One region of the Thioalkalivibrio sp. genome, then DNA from elsewhere that is predicted to be linked to it. Evidence: predicted binding sites of a transcription regulator. Region 1 holds the regulator's gene; each other region holds the start of a gene.
The links. The regulator FliA, encoded in region 1, starts transcription of late flagellar genes. The targets are predictions, from matches to a motif close to GCTAAAGTTNNNNNNNNNNCNGCCGATA.
Positions count from the first base shown of each region.

Region 1 (4,491 bases):
GTCAGCGCATCCTCCGGACCCAGCAGGGGCTCGATCAGCGGAATGATCTCGTCGGCGCTGCGATGCTGCAGGTCGATCACCTCGATCGAGGCCCGCGGCTGCGCCTGTACAGCGGCGAGGCCCAGCATCAGGGACAGCACCAGGGTATGCAGAAGGTATCTCATCGAGGCTCGCTCCTGATGACGGCGCCGGTCCGCGAAGGTCCGGCAGGGACGCAGGTTCCTGTCCAGCATAGCGCTCCCGGGACCGCGCCTGCGCGTTCCGGTGCATGATCATCCGCCGCCCGCCGTGGCACTGCCGCAGCCTGTGTCCATCGGCCGGGCGCGCGGTCCGCAACCGGGATGAGGCGGACCCGTCAGTCCCGGGTGCCATCCTGAGGCCCGTGCAGCGAGCGCAGCAGCTCCGCCTCGCCGCGACTCACGCCGCAGTTCTTCATGATCTCCTCGCAGCCTGCACCCTGCGCGGCGAGGCGCACCGCGTGGCGGTAGGGGCCCTGTTCCGCATCACGGCTCAGCATCTGTTCCTGCTGCTCGGTCAGCTGGCGCATGCGCCGTTCGAGCTCTGCCTGGCGCTGATCGACCGCGAGTTCGTCCGAGCAGACCGCGCTGAGGGCTCCCTTCAGCGACAGCAGCGCGGTCTCCTGGATCATCTGCCGGCGCTGCAGGCGCCGCACCTCCATCGCCGACCACAGGGCGAGGCCGAAGGCCGCCGCGACGATCAGTGCCGCAGCCACCGCAAGGACGGTCGTCGCGGTCATGCGTAGTCGTCCACGTGGCGGCCGGTCCCGTCAGGGCTTGGCGGGTTGTCGGTGCGGTCATCGCGATCGCCCGGCTCGCTGCCGCCGGCGTCCCCGTTGCCGGATTCCCCCTCCTGATCCGCGTCGGGGCGGCGCTTGCGCTCGTCCCCTTTCCCGGGCACGCGCCGGCCGGGCCACGCGGGGTGCACCGGGCGCACCGGGTCGAATTCCGCTGTCATGGTTGCGCTCCTGCCCCCGGGTCTGTGCTGGTCGCCTCGCCCCCGGATGGGTCGGACGGCCCGGGCCTGCGATCGAGATCGTCGTGCAGGCTCTTCGGTGATGATGCCGTTTGTGCCCGCGGCCGCTCGTCCGCCAGCACGACAATGACCACCCGCCGGTTCTGCTGCCTGCCCTCCGGGGTCCCGTTGTCGGCGATGGGACGGTGCTCACCGAAGCCGATCGCCGCCATGCGCACCGGATCGAGGCCGTGGTCGGCCAGCAGGCGCAGCACGCTGGCGGCCCTGCCGGCGGAGAGCTCCCAGTTGGACGGAAAGGCCGGCGTACTGATCGGCACGTCGTCGGTGAAGCCCTCGACGTGCACCCGTACCGGAAGATCCCGAAGGATTTCCCCCACTTCCTCGAGGATCGGCCTGGCCTCCGGAAAGATCTGCGCGCTGCCGCTGTCGAACAGCAGGCTGGTGTTGATCTCGACCTCGACCCAGAACCGCTCGCGCCGGATCCGGATCAGGTCCTCCTCGATCAGGGGCGTCATGGCCCGCTGGATCTGGTCGGCCATCTCCCGCAGTCCGCGCTCCGCCTCCAGAAGCGCCGGCGCGTCGTCATCGCCGGCCCCCAGGTCCCCGTCCGGGGAGTCACCGAAATGATCCGCCAGCGCTTGCGGGGCCGCCAGGCCCAGGGTCGGGAGTCCGCCGGGCTGACCCAGCACGGACGGGTCCAGGCCCCGCGCGGGCCGTCCGACCTGGATCGGTTCGGGCGCCATGGGTGCCCCGCGGAACGCCGCCTGCAGGGACTCGGCGAGCACGCGGAACTTGCCCTCGTTCACCGACGACAGCGCATACATCACCACGAAGAAGGCGAGCAGCAGGGTGATCAGGTCACCGTACGGGATCGCCCATGCCTCGTGGTTCACATGATCCTCGCCCTTCTTTCTTCGTCTGGCCATGATTCCTCAGGCTGGCCCCATGCCGCTGCGCGTCCCCGATGACGTGGCGCGCCCGGTACGGGTCAACTGATGTAGCCCCTCAGCTTGGTCTCGATGTTGCGCGGATTCTCGCCCTCCGCAATCGACGTGATCCCGTCGATGATCATCTCGCGGTAGGCCGTCTGGTCCTGGATCGTCGCCTTCAGCTTGTTGCAGACGGGCAGGAAGAACAGGTTGGCGGACGCGATCCCGTAGATGGTGGCGACGAAGGCGGCCGCGATACCGGGGCCCAGCTTGTCGGGTTCGGCCAGGTTCTGCATCACCGCCATCAGGCCCATCACGGCCCCGATGATGCCGAGCGTCGGCGCGTAGATGCCCATGCTCTCGAAGACCTTCGCCCCCTGCAGGTCGAAGTGCTCCCGCGTTCCGAGCTCCACGTCGAGGATGTTCCGGATCGTGTCCGGCTCGGTGCCGTCCACCAGCAGCTGGAGCCCCTTGCTGGAGAACGGGTCCGGTTCCTGTTCCGCCTGCGCCTCGAGGCCCAGCAGGCCCTCCTTGCGGGCGATCTGGCTCCAGCTGACGATCTTCTGAATGGCCTCTTCCGAGTCGATCCGCGGGGCGGTAAAGATCCAGGGCAACAGGCGCATCGCGTGCAGGAACACCGGGAGCTTGGCCTGGAGCAGTGCCGCGCCGAAGGTCCCGACCACGACGATGACGAAGGCGGCCCCGTTCCACAGCGCGCCGACGCCGCTCCCCTTGGCGATGCTGCCCCCGATGATGGCGACCAGCGCCAGCAGCAGGCCAATGGCGCTCAGGATGTCCATTGCGGATGCCCATCCGGCCAATCCGGCCGATCCGGCCGGCGCGGGCGGCCCGACGCGAAGTCCCGGTCACGCACGGATCACCTCCTGCCCTCGCGCTGCGGTCGTCTGCCCGCGCGTTGCGGCAGGCCCGGTCCGACCCCGGTCCATTCGCTCATCCGCGCCCGCAGCCGCGTCAGCGCCTGGCCGTGCAGCTGGCAGACGCGCGACTCGGTGACGCCCAGGACCTCGCCGATCTCGCGCAGATTCAGTTCGTCGTCGTAGTACAGCGACATCACCAGCTTCTCCCGCTCCGGCAACCGGTCCACCTCGCGGGCCAGCCCCTCCCGGAAGTCCGCGTCCTGCAAGCGCTCCAGCGGATCCGGCTCACTGCCGCGCAGGCGGTTCTCGCCCTCCGACTCCGGCTCGAAGATGTCCTCGAAGCTCAGCACCCGGCTCGACACCGAATCGCTGACCATGCGCTGATATTCTTCGATCCCCACACCCAGTTCCTCGGCCACCTCGTGCGGCTGCGCCTCGCGGCCCTCGCGGTTTTCCACCAGCCGCACCGCCTCGCTCACCCGCCGCGCGTTGCGGTGCACCGAGCGCGGCGTCCAGTCGGAGCGCCTGACCTCGTCCAGCATCGCGCCGCGAATGCGGATGCCGGCATAGGTCTCGAAGCTGGCGCCCTGGCCGGCGTCGTAGTGACGCGCCGCCTCGAGCAGTCCAACCACCCCCGCCTGGATCAGGTCGTCGACCTGCACGTCCGCCGGCAGCCGTCCCATCAGGTGGTAGGCGATCCGCTTGACCAGCGGGACGTGCCGATCCACCAGGGCATTGCGATCCATGTTCTCGGTCGGGTACATGGTCAGCCCGCGACCGACGACTGGTCCGGATCAAAGGAACCGGAACCCACCAGCCGCTCCACGAAGAACTCGATCTTGCCACTGCTGCCCGACGGTACAGGCCATGTGTCGGCCTTGCGCGCCAGTTCCTTGAATGCCCGGGCCGAGGGGCTGCCGGGATAGACCTCGGCGACCGCCTTCTGGCGCTGCACCGACTTGCGCAGGGATTCGTCGTGCGGGATCGAACCCGCGTGGTCGAGGATCACGTCGAGGAACCGGTCGCAGACCGCGGTCAGCTTGCGGAACAGCGCCCGTCCTTCCTCCGGGCCCCGGACCATGTTCGCCAGCACCCGGATGCGCGCGATGCCGTGGTCCCGGCTCAGGACCTTGATCAGGGCATAGGCGTCGGTGATGGAGGCGGGTTCGTCACACACGACCACCAGCACCTCCTGAACCGCCCGGCAGAAGCTGGTCACGCTGTCGTGCAGACCCGCCGCGGTGTCCACGACCAGCACGTCCAGCGGCCGCGTCATCTCGCTGAAGGCGCGGATCAGGCCCACATGCTCGGCGGGATCCAGGTCCGCCATGCGCGCGACGCCGGAGGCGGCCGGGACGATGGCAATCCCGGCCGGCCCGTCCACCAGGATCTCGTCGAGATCGGCGTCCCCGGCCAGCACGTGCGAGAGATTGCGCCGCGGCTGCAGCCCGAGCAGCACGTCCACGTTGGCGAGTCCGAGATCGGCGTCCATCAGCATCACCCGCCGCCCCGCCTGCGCCATCGCCACGGACAGGTTGACCGACACGTTGGTCTTGCCGACCCCGCCCTTCCCGCTGGCCACGGCGATCACCCGGACCGGAGACGTGGCGCTCATCTGCCGCAGGCCGGCGGCCTGGTCTTCACGCTGATACATGGTTGTCAGAATCCGGGTTGTGGAGGACACGCGGGTC
Region 1 covers NZ_JAWLHP010000028.1:12,629-17,119, forward strand. The annotation lists gene ACESMN_RS07105 (hypothetical protein) at 1-164, opposite strand, end outside; gene ACESMN_RS07110 (DUF2802 domain-containing protein) at 356-757, opposite strand; gene ACESMN_RS07115 (hypothetical protein) at 754-975, opposite strand; gene motD (flagellar motor protein MotD) at 972-1,919, opposite strand; gene ACESMN_RS07125 (flagellar motor protein) at 1,982-2,722, opposite strand; gene ACESMN_RS07130 (RNA polymerase sigma factor FliA) at 2,800-3,564, opposite strand; gene ACESMN_RS07135 (MinD/ParA family protein) at 3,567-4,415, opposite strand; gene flhF (flagellar biosynthesis protein FlhF) at 4,441-4,491, opposite strand, start outside.

Region 2 (4,491 bases), on a different contig from region 1:
GGATCTGGTCGAAGGGGCCTGGCATCGCTTGCTCCGCTCTACGTTAGGCCGGGCAGCGCCCGGATCAGGAAGTCTTCACGGCGGCCGTCCGCAGGTGTGGCGCCGGTGGCCGGGTGGGCATTATCCACCAAGCTCGCGGCTGCGTGCAGCCGCCGCCGCCATGGCCTGGGCAACCACCTCCGCGAGTCCGGACTCCTCGAACACGGTGAGCGCCCGCTCCGTGGTGCCACCGGGCGAGGTGACGCGGGCACGCAGTTCGGCCGGATCGGTGCCGCTTTCCTGCGCCAGCCGCGCGGCGCCGCCGACCGTGGCCAGCGTCAGCTGCCGGGCGGTGGCCTGATCCAGCCCCAGCCGCCGCGCTGCCTGCGTCATCGCCTCGATCAGCAGGAAGACGTAAGCGGGGCCGCTGCCCGAGGTCGCGGTGACTGCATGCATCTGCTCCTCGTCCTGCAGCCACACGGTCGCGCCCACTGCGCGGAGCAGCCGATCCGCGGTCTTCCGGTCGGCATCGGTCGCGAGTGGACTGGCATACAGTCCGGTGATGCCGGCGCCTATAAGCGCCGGCGTGTTCGGCATCGCGCGTACGATCCTGGTCTCCGGTCCGAGCCAGCCACCGAGGCGTCGGGTGCTGATCCCGGCGGCAACCGAGACCACCAGCGGGTCTGCGGCGGCGACCTGCGCGGCCAGATCCACCGCGAGCTCCGGCAGCATCTGCGGCTTGACGGCGAGGACCAGGGTCCGGACCCTGCCCGCCAGCTGGGCCGGGCCGAGCAGGACCAGGCCGGGAAACTGCGTGCGCAGAGTCGCCGCGCGGTCGGTGTCCGGCTCCGCGAAGCCGATGGACTCCGGGTGCACCCCGCTGCGGACGAGACCGGCGATCAGCGCCTGTCCCATGTTGCCGGCGCCCACGAAGCCGGCCTCGAGTTGCTGTTCGTTCATCACTGCCTCGCTTTCGGCCTGCGCGGCCCGAAGAGTGCGGTCCCGACACGGACCAGGGTTGAGCCCTCGAGGATCGCCGCCTCGAGGTCGTCGGACATGCCCATCGACAGGGTATCGAGCTCCAGCCCCCGTGTGTTCAGGGCGTCGCGGAGTTCGCGCAGCCGCGCGAACGGGCGCCGCTGTGCGGTCGGGTCCTCCGCGGGGGCCGGGATCGCCATCAGGCCGCGCAGCACCAGATTGGGCAGAGGGGCGACGGCTGCGGCCAGCCCGCCGGCCTCCCGCGGCGGCACCCCGGCCTTGCCCGGTTCTCCGCTGAGATCGATCTGCAGGCAGACCTGCAGCGGCGCCATGCCCGCGGGCCGCTGCCGGGACAGCCGTTCGGCGATCTTCAGCCGGTCGATGCCGTGCACCCATGCGGCGCGCTCCGCAACGGCACGGGTCTTGTTGGTCTGCAGGGCCCCGATGAAGTGCCACTCGAGCGGCGGCTCCAGGCCGGTCAGCGCATCGTGCTTCGCGATGAATTCCTGGACGTAGTTCTCGCCGAACAGGCGCTGGCCGAGCCGGTGCAGAGCCTGGATCTCCGCGTCGCTGCGGGTCTTGCTGACGGCCAGCAGCCGGACCTCCTCCCGGGCGCGGCCCGCCTGTCTGCAGGCGGTGGCGATGCGCTCTTCGACCCGTGCCTGATCGTCTTCCAGTTGCATCATGTCGCTATGATATAGTCCCAGAGGCGGGCGTGCCGTGGCAGTCCGGCTGCGGGAGTGCGCTGACGAGTGGTCGTCATCGCGAGTGTGGAACGATGGAAGGCGGCGATCCAGGGGACGATGATCGTCCTTTTGCGGTCCGGATCGCCGCACTTGGTTCAGCATGGCGGGCCGGGCAGGCCAGCGCTTCCCTAAAGCAAACGCCTGTGCTGCCGACAGGGTCTGTGAATCGGCCGTCTGCGTAGCTCGAGTTCGGGGGACTCAATGGATATCACCCAGTTGCTCTCTTTTGCCGTGAAGAACGGCGCGTCGGACCTGCACGTCTCGGGCGGCATGCCGCCGATGGTACGCATCGACGGTGACATGCGCCGGGTGAATGTGCCGGTGATGGAGCACAAGGAGGTTCAGGCGCTGATCTACGACATCATGAACGATCGTCAGCGCAAGGACTACGAGGAGTTTCTGGAGACCGACTTTTCCTTCGAGCTCAAGGGTCTGGCCCGGTTCCGGGTGAATGTCTTCGTGCAGGATCGGGGTGCGGCGGCAGTCTTCCGCACGATCCCGTCCAAGGTCCTGACCCTGGAGGATCTGGGTTGCCCGCGCGTGTTCGAGAAGATCTCCGACTACCCCCGCGGCATCGTGCTGGTCACCGGCCCCACCGGCTCGGGCAAGTCGACCACGCTGGCCGCGATGGTCGACCACAAGAACAAGAACGACTACGGGCACATCCTCACCATCGAGGACCCGATCGAGTTCGTGCACGAGTCCAAGAAGTGCCTGGTGAACCAGCGCGAGGTGCACCGTGACACCCACGGGTTCAGCGAGGCGCTGCGCTCGGCGCTGCGCGAGGACCCGGACACCATCCTGGTCGGCGAGCTGCGCGACCTCGAGACCATCCGCCTGGCGCTGACCGCCGCGGAGACCGGTCATCTCGTGTTCGGGACGCTGCACACCAGCTCTGCGGCCAAGACCATCGACCGCGTCGTCGATGTCTTCCCGGCTGCGGAAAAGGACATGGTGCGTGCGATGCTCTCGGAATCGCTGCGCGCGGTCATTTCGCAGACCCTGCTGAAGCGGGTCGGCGGCGGACGCGTCGCAGCCCACGAGATCATGCTGGGCACGCCGGCGATCCGCAACCTGATCCGCGAGAACAAGGTCGCGCAGATGTATTCCGCCATTCAGACCAGCGCGGGCATGGGCATGCAGACACTCGACCAGTGTCTCCGGGACATGATCGCCGAGGGCCTGATCACGCGCGATGACGCGAAGCGCCGGGCGGTGAATCCGGATAGCCTCTGATGGCTGCACTGTTCTTGATGGGTAACGACGTGTTCAGGCGTCACCGACAACGAGGGGTTCCGAGCCATGGATCGTGACAAGGCCATACGTTTCATGCACGACCTGCTGCGCACCATGGTCGAGCGCGGCGGATCCGATCTGTTCATCACGGTGGGCATGGCCCCGGCGGCGAAGATCAACGGGCTGGTGCAGCCGATGACCGACCAGGCCCTGACCCCGGCACACACCCAGGTGCTGGTGCGTTCGATGATGAACGACAAGCAGTCCGCGGAATTCGACCGCAGCCACGAGTGCAACTTCGCGGTCGGGCTGGAGGGTGTGTCCCGGTTCCGCGTCAGCGCCTTCATCCAGCGCGGCAATGCCGGGATGGTGCTGCGCACGATCCAGAGCAAGATCCCGAACTTCGAAGAGATCAACATGCCGCCGCAGCTGAAGGAGATCGCGATGACCCGCCGCGGACTCGTGATCTTCGTCGGCGCCACCTCCTCGGGCAAGTCGACCTCACTGGCGGCCATGATCGGTTACCGCAACCACCACTCGGCGGACCACATCATCACCATCGAGGATCCGATCGAGTTCGTTCATCCGCATGACAAGAGCCTGGTCACACAGCGCGAGGTGGGCGTGGACACCGAGAGCTACGAGGTGGCGCTGAAGAACACCCTGCGCCAGGCGCCGGACGTGATCCTGATGGGCGAGATCCGCGACCGCGAGACGATGGACTACGGCGTGGCCTTCGCGGAGACCGGTCACCTCTGCCTGACCACCCTGCACGCGAACAACACCAACCAGGCCCTCGACCGCATCATCAACTTCTTCCCGGAGGACCGTCGTCCCCAGCTGCTGATGGACCTGTCGCTGAACCTGAAGGCGGTGATCTCGCAGCGCCTGATCCGCACGCAGGACGGTGAGGGCAGGGTTCCGGCGGTCGAGATCATGATCAACACGCCGCTGATGTCGGACCTGATCCTCAAGGGGCAGGTGCATGAGATGAAGGATCTGATCAAGCGCTCCCGCGAGCAGGGCATGCAGACCTTCGACCAGGCCCTGTTCGATCTCTACGAGTCCGGCAAGATCAGCTATCCGGAGGCGATCCGCAATGCGGACTCGATGAACGACCTGCGACTGCGGATCAAGCTCGACAGCAAGCGCGCCCGTCGCGAGGAGGAGCCCGACGTGATGGACGATATGTCCGGGCTCTCGGTATCAGAAACGGCCGACGACTTCGTCTCACGGTGACTGCGATGGCGACTGCAAAGATCGATCCCTATCTGAAACTGATGGCCCAGAAGGGGGCATCGGATCTCTTCTTCATCACCGGCGCCCCCATCAGTATCAAGGTCGATGGCCGCGTCCAGCCGCTGTCCGGCACGTCCCTGAAGCCGGGCGAGGTCGCGGACATCGCCACCGAGATCATGTCGCCGGAACAGAAGGCCACGATGGATCGGGACCTGTCGGCGAATTTCGGGATCTCGCGGCCCGAGGTGGGTCGGTACCGGGTCAACGTCTACCACCAGCGCGGCCAGGTCGCGATGGTGATCCGCCACATCCA
Region 2 covers NZ_JAWLHP010000019.1:39,359-43,849, reverse strand. The annotation lists gene ACESMN_RS05390 (YggT family protein) at 1-25, opposite strand, end outside; gene proC (pyrroline-5-carboxylate reductase) at 121-939, opposite strand; gene ACESMN_RS05380 (YggS family pyridoxal phosphate-dependent enzyme) at 939-1,643, opposite strand; gene ACESMN_RS05375 (type IV pilus twitching motility protein PilT) at 1,905-2,939, shown strand; gene ACESMN_RS05370 (PilT/PilU family type 4a pilus ATPase) at 3,006-4,178, shown strand; gene ACESMN_RS05365 (PilT/PilU family type 4a pilus ATPase) at 4,184-4,491, shown strand, end outside.
Region 2: a site for FliA is predicted at 1,831-1,858, ahead of ACESMN_RS05375 (type IV pilus twitching motility protein PilT). Genes of this name have one in related genera too.

Region 3 (4,491 bases), on a different contig from region 1:
AGGTCGATGAACCGCGCTCCGGTGCGGATCGACTTGTGGGCGTGCTCCTGCTGCATGTAGCGGATCTCGGCGGTACAGCGGACTGTCTGTCCCTCGGGCAGGTCCAACCTGCGCACCGCGACGACGTCCAGCGGTGACAGCGGGCAGTCCGGGGCGAGCTGCACCCCGAAGCCGCCGAGCGAGACGTCCAGCAGGCGGCCGGTGACCTCGAGGCGCTCCTCCTCCAGCACCAGCTGCACCCGCAGTTCCAGGCTGCGCGGCACGTAGGCCCGGAAGAAGGCGCGGCGCTGCAGGTATTCCACCTCCAGCGGCATCGCAACGCGGTAGAAGGCGATGTCGTCCTGCACCGCGACATCCGCCACTTCCGCGGTGAAGCGGGTGGGCACGCCGCCGAGCACCCCCATCACGCGCAGCCGGGTGCCGATGGCCACGCGCCGGTGTCCCCTGTCCGGGGCCAGCTCGTCCAGCACGAAGATGCCCACCGCCCGGTTCACATCGAGGATGGCGGTGGAGTACCAGTCCTCGTCGCCCTCCGGCTTCGCGCTCAGCAGCACCCGCCGCTCCCACAGGCTCTGCAGCATCCGGTGCACGCGCGCCGGGTCGGTGATCAGTTCCCGATTGGGCCGGCTCTCGAATCGGCCGAAGTCCGCGGGTTCCGCCGGGCCCATCACCGTTGTCCCGCGCAGGCGGCAGGGGGCATGCGCAGGCGGGAAGGGGGCAGGACGGCCGGCGGCAGCCGGCGCCGGGACGAGGGCCCGGAGGGCAAGCGGTCAGGCCTGTGAGATCGAGCGGGGCGCACTGCTCGCCACGGTTCGGCCGCGGGGATCGTAGAGCTCGGTGCGCGTGTCTTCGCCGCGGAGGATGTGCAACGCCTGCTGGACCTGGTGCTGCTGGGTCTGGACCAGGCCACCGTTGATCTGGTTGTGGCGTCGGCAGCGCTCCATCGAATCCTGGAGCCGTTCCCAGAGGGGCCGGATGCGCCCTTCCAGGTCCCAGGCCCGCAGGCAGGCCTCCATGCCCGGCGTGTCCGCGGCAAAGCCGCCCGAGTGCAGCAGGGCCGCCTGTTCCCGCGAGACTTCTTCGAGGCCCTGCACCGCCTGGTGCTTGGCGTTCACCGCCTGCTGCAGCGCATCCACATCGTGGGTGGACAGGGACCGCGTCTCGCGCTCGAGCGCCGCCTCCAGCAGCACGGACTCGCGCACCGCCCGGTTCAGCAGTTCGTGCAGCCGGTCAGCCGCTGCGCCGGTGTCGGCCATCGGATCAGCGGACCTTTTCCATCGCGATCAGGCGATCGGCGATGCGCTCGGCATTGATCTCGTAGCGACCCTGATCGATCGCCGCCCGGATCTGCTCCACGCGCTGGGTGTTGACCGCCGGCTGCTCGCTCACGCTGCGGGTCAGGTCGCTCAGCCGGCGCGCGGTGTCGGTCAGGGTCACGCGATCACCGCTGCCACCCTCGTCCCTGCCCGGCTCCGCGCCGCCGCTGCGCACCCCGGCGTTCTCCGCGACACTGCGGCCCTCGCCCGTCGTGCGGGGCTGGGTTGGCGTCAGGTTGTTCTTGATATCGATTGTCATCTTTGATTCCTCGGGCCTATGCTCCGACCTCTGCTGGACCCTGTATCGGCCGCGGGCCGCAAATCCTTAGCGTGAAACTCCTCTCTACCCCCGTCGCGGGCCGCGATTGGGCGTAGGGTGGGCCAAGCGCAGCGGGCCCACCATCCCGGCCATCCCGGCCGTGTCGGTCTGTGGTGGACACACTTCGTTTTGCCCACCCTACGGTCCTCTTTCATGGTCAGGGGTGGTGGCCGCCCGCGATGACCGTTAGCGCGGAGACCCGGCGATGGCGCCGCCCAGCCCGCGCAGGGCGTTCGGCTACATGCTAACACCCACCACCCCATGAGACAGTACCCGCGCCTCGATGATCTTCTCCGACGACAGGTTGCGCACCCGGACCCGCTCGCCCAGCGCCCCGTCGCCCAGTGCCTCCGCCTGGACCCGCACCGCCACCGGGCCCGTCTCGGCCAGCAGCAGCACGCGCTGGCCACGCTCGACCAGGCGCGGCGGTTCCACCATCTGCGGCGTCAGCACCGTCCCGGCCTGCAGCGCGCGGCGCAGCACCATGTCCCGGGCCTCTTCCAGATTACCGAGGTAGCCATTACCGAGCCGGCCGACGTCCCGCCTCTCCAGCCGCAGGTGGGCGGGCTGCAGCACGCTTCCCCGGGGCAGCGGCTGGCCGAGCACGACCACCTCGCCGTGGACCTCGATCTGAACCGGCACGTACAGCGTCCAGGACACCGGGCCATGGCAGCGCACGCCGACCGTGGTGTTGCCCGCGGTGCGGGTGCCCGGTGCGGTGAAGGCCTCGAGCCCCTCCTCGCAGGCGCGCAAGCGCAGCCGGTCGTCGAGCGGACCCGCGGTCACCGAGACCTCGAAGCCCGCGCCATGGGCCTCGGCGGCAGTCGCCTCCATGAAGGCCGTGGCCGCCGCCAGGATGTTCTGCTGCGGCTCCTCGGCCGCGGCCCCACTGCCGGCCAGCAGCAGGAGGGCCGCCAGCAGCCGCCCGGTCCTGAGATTGTGCCTGCGCCGATACCCCATCGGGCCGTCTCCGGTTCATCTCGATGCGTTTGGCCGGTCCCCGCCCGTCGGATTTCTGGCGGGACCGGTCCCTACTGGAGTTTTATGCAACCGACGTGCCATCGGAGCGACCGCGGGGTCCATCTGGCCCGCAGCGAGCAATCCAGCCGGCATGTTCGAAATCCATGCCCTATGGATCGCCACGTCGCCTCGCTCCTCGCGATGACGGGTGAAACAGACTAGTGGGCCATGCGGAAAGTTCGGTACCAGATCGCTTCGCCAGAAGCGCCGGCGCTGCGTTGGGCAAGTTTGAAATAGGCCCACTATTCCTGCACTTGCCCGCCTTGCTCCGGCCCTTCTGGCTGTGCTCCATAGTCACCGAACTTTCCGCATGGCCCACTAGAGGAAGTTGAACAGCGACAGCCGCTGCACCTGCACGAAGGTCTGCTGGGCCGCCTGCAGCGCGGTCTGCTGCAGGTTGAAGCGGCTGATGGCCTCGGCGTAGTCGAGGTCGCGGGTCTCGGACAGCGCGGTCCGGACCTGCAGCAGCTGGTCCTCGTTGATCCGGTTCTGGGTCTCCACGGTCTTCATGCGCCCGCCGAGGTCGGTGCGGACCTCCAGCAGGTGCCCGAGGGCCTGGTCGAGGTCACCGAGGCCGCGTGCCATCGCGTCGTTCAGGCCCTCGCGGCCCTCCTGGTCGCTGACCGGGGCCTCCAGGGCCTCGACGATCCGGGTGTAGGTCTCGAACAGGGGCTGCAGGTCCCCTTCGTCATTCGGAACATCCACGAAGACCCGCTCACCGGAGTCGCCGACCGGCACGGTGCGCGCCGGGCTGATCTGCACCGCGCGCTGACCGTCGTCGCCCTGGTACGCCACGTTCCCGTCTGCGTCGACCTCGAAGGGACGCGTCCACGAACTCAGCCCGGCGAACAGGTATTCGCCATTCGCGTCGCGGGTATTCGCGAGCTGGACGAGTTCGTCCCGCGCCTGGCGGATCTCGCCCGCGATCATCGCGCGGGTCTCGTTGGTCTGGCTGCCATTGTTGCCCTGCACCACCAGCTCGCGCACGCGCTGCAGCCCGTCCACCACCGAACCCACCACGGTCTCGCTGGTGCGCAGCCGCTGCTCCAGCGACAGGCTGTTGCGCGCGTACTGCTCGAGCTTCTCGACCGCGCTGGTCAGCTGCAGCGACTGCACCGCGCCACCGGGATCGTCGGACGGGCTCAGGATCCGCTGGCCGGACCCGAGCTGCATCTGCGTTCGGGAGAGGTCCTGCTGGCTGCGCTGGATGGAGTCGAGCCCGTTCTGGAAGACCTGGGTTGTGGATACGCGCATCGCCGTTACCGCCTCACCGCACCGAGCAGTGTGTCAAAGAGGGTTCCGCTCACGGCAATCACCTGGGCGGCCGCCTGGTAGGCCTGCTGGTAGCGCAGCATGTTGGCCGCCTCCTCGTCCAGGTTCACGCCGGAGATCGATTCCCGCTGGTTCCGGGCCTCGTCGAGCAGACGCGACTGCGCCTGCGCGGAGACCTCGGCCTGCCGGGTCCGGGTCCCCACCTCGCCGATCATCGCGTTGTAGGAGCCCTCGAGGGTGGCGGTGTCGCCGGACAGGAAGCGGGCGTCCTGCAGACCGGCCAGCCTCAGCGCGTTGGTGTTGTCGCCGACCGGAATCGCGGTGTCATCGTCGCCCGCGTCCGCCGCGGCGATACCGCGGGGATCGTCAATCGCGGTGCCAATCTGCGCCGCGGCGGTGCGCGTGGGCCGGATCAGGAAGCTCTCGCCCTGATCCAGTCCGCTGGTACCGATGCTCAGACCCGCCACCACCAATTCATTACCGGGATCCGACTCGCCGACCACCCGGTTGCTGGAGGTGTTTCGCAGCTCCCACTGGTCCCCGTTGAAGCGCAGCCGGTAGTCG
Region 3 covers NZ_JAWLHP010000053.1:16,866-21,356, reverse strand. The annotation lists gene ACESMN_RS10695 (flagellar brake protein) at 1-668, opposite strand, end outside; gene ACESMN_RS10690 (flagella synthesis protein FlgN) at 771-1,256, opposite strand; gene flgM (flagellar biosynthesis anti-sigma factor FlgM) at 1,261-1,575, opposite strand; gene flgA (flagellar basal body P-ring formation chaperone FlgA) at 1,873-2,595, opposite strand; gene flgL (flagellar hook-associated protein FlgL) at 2,974-3,909, opposite strand; gene flgK (flagellar hook-associated protein FlgK) at 3,915-4,491, opposite strand, start outside.
Region 3: a site for FliA is predicted at 1,619-1,646, ahead of flgM (flagellar biosynthesis anti-sigma factor FlgM). Genes of this name have one in related genera too.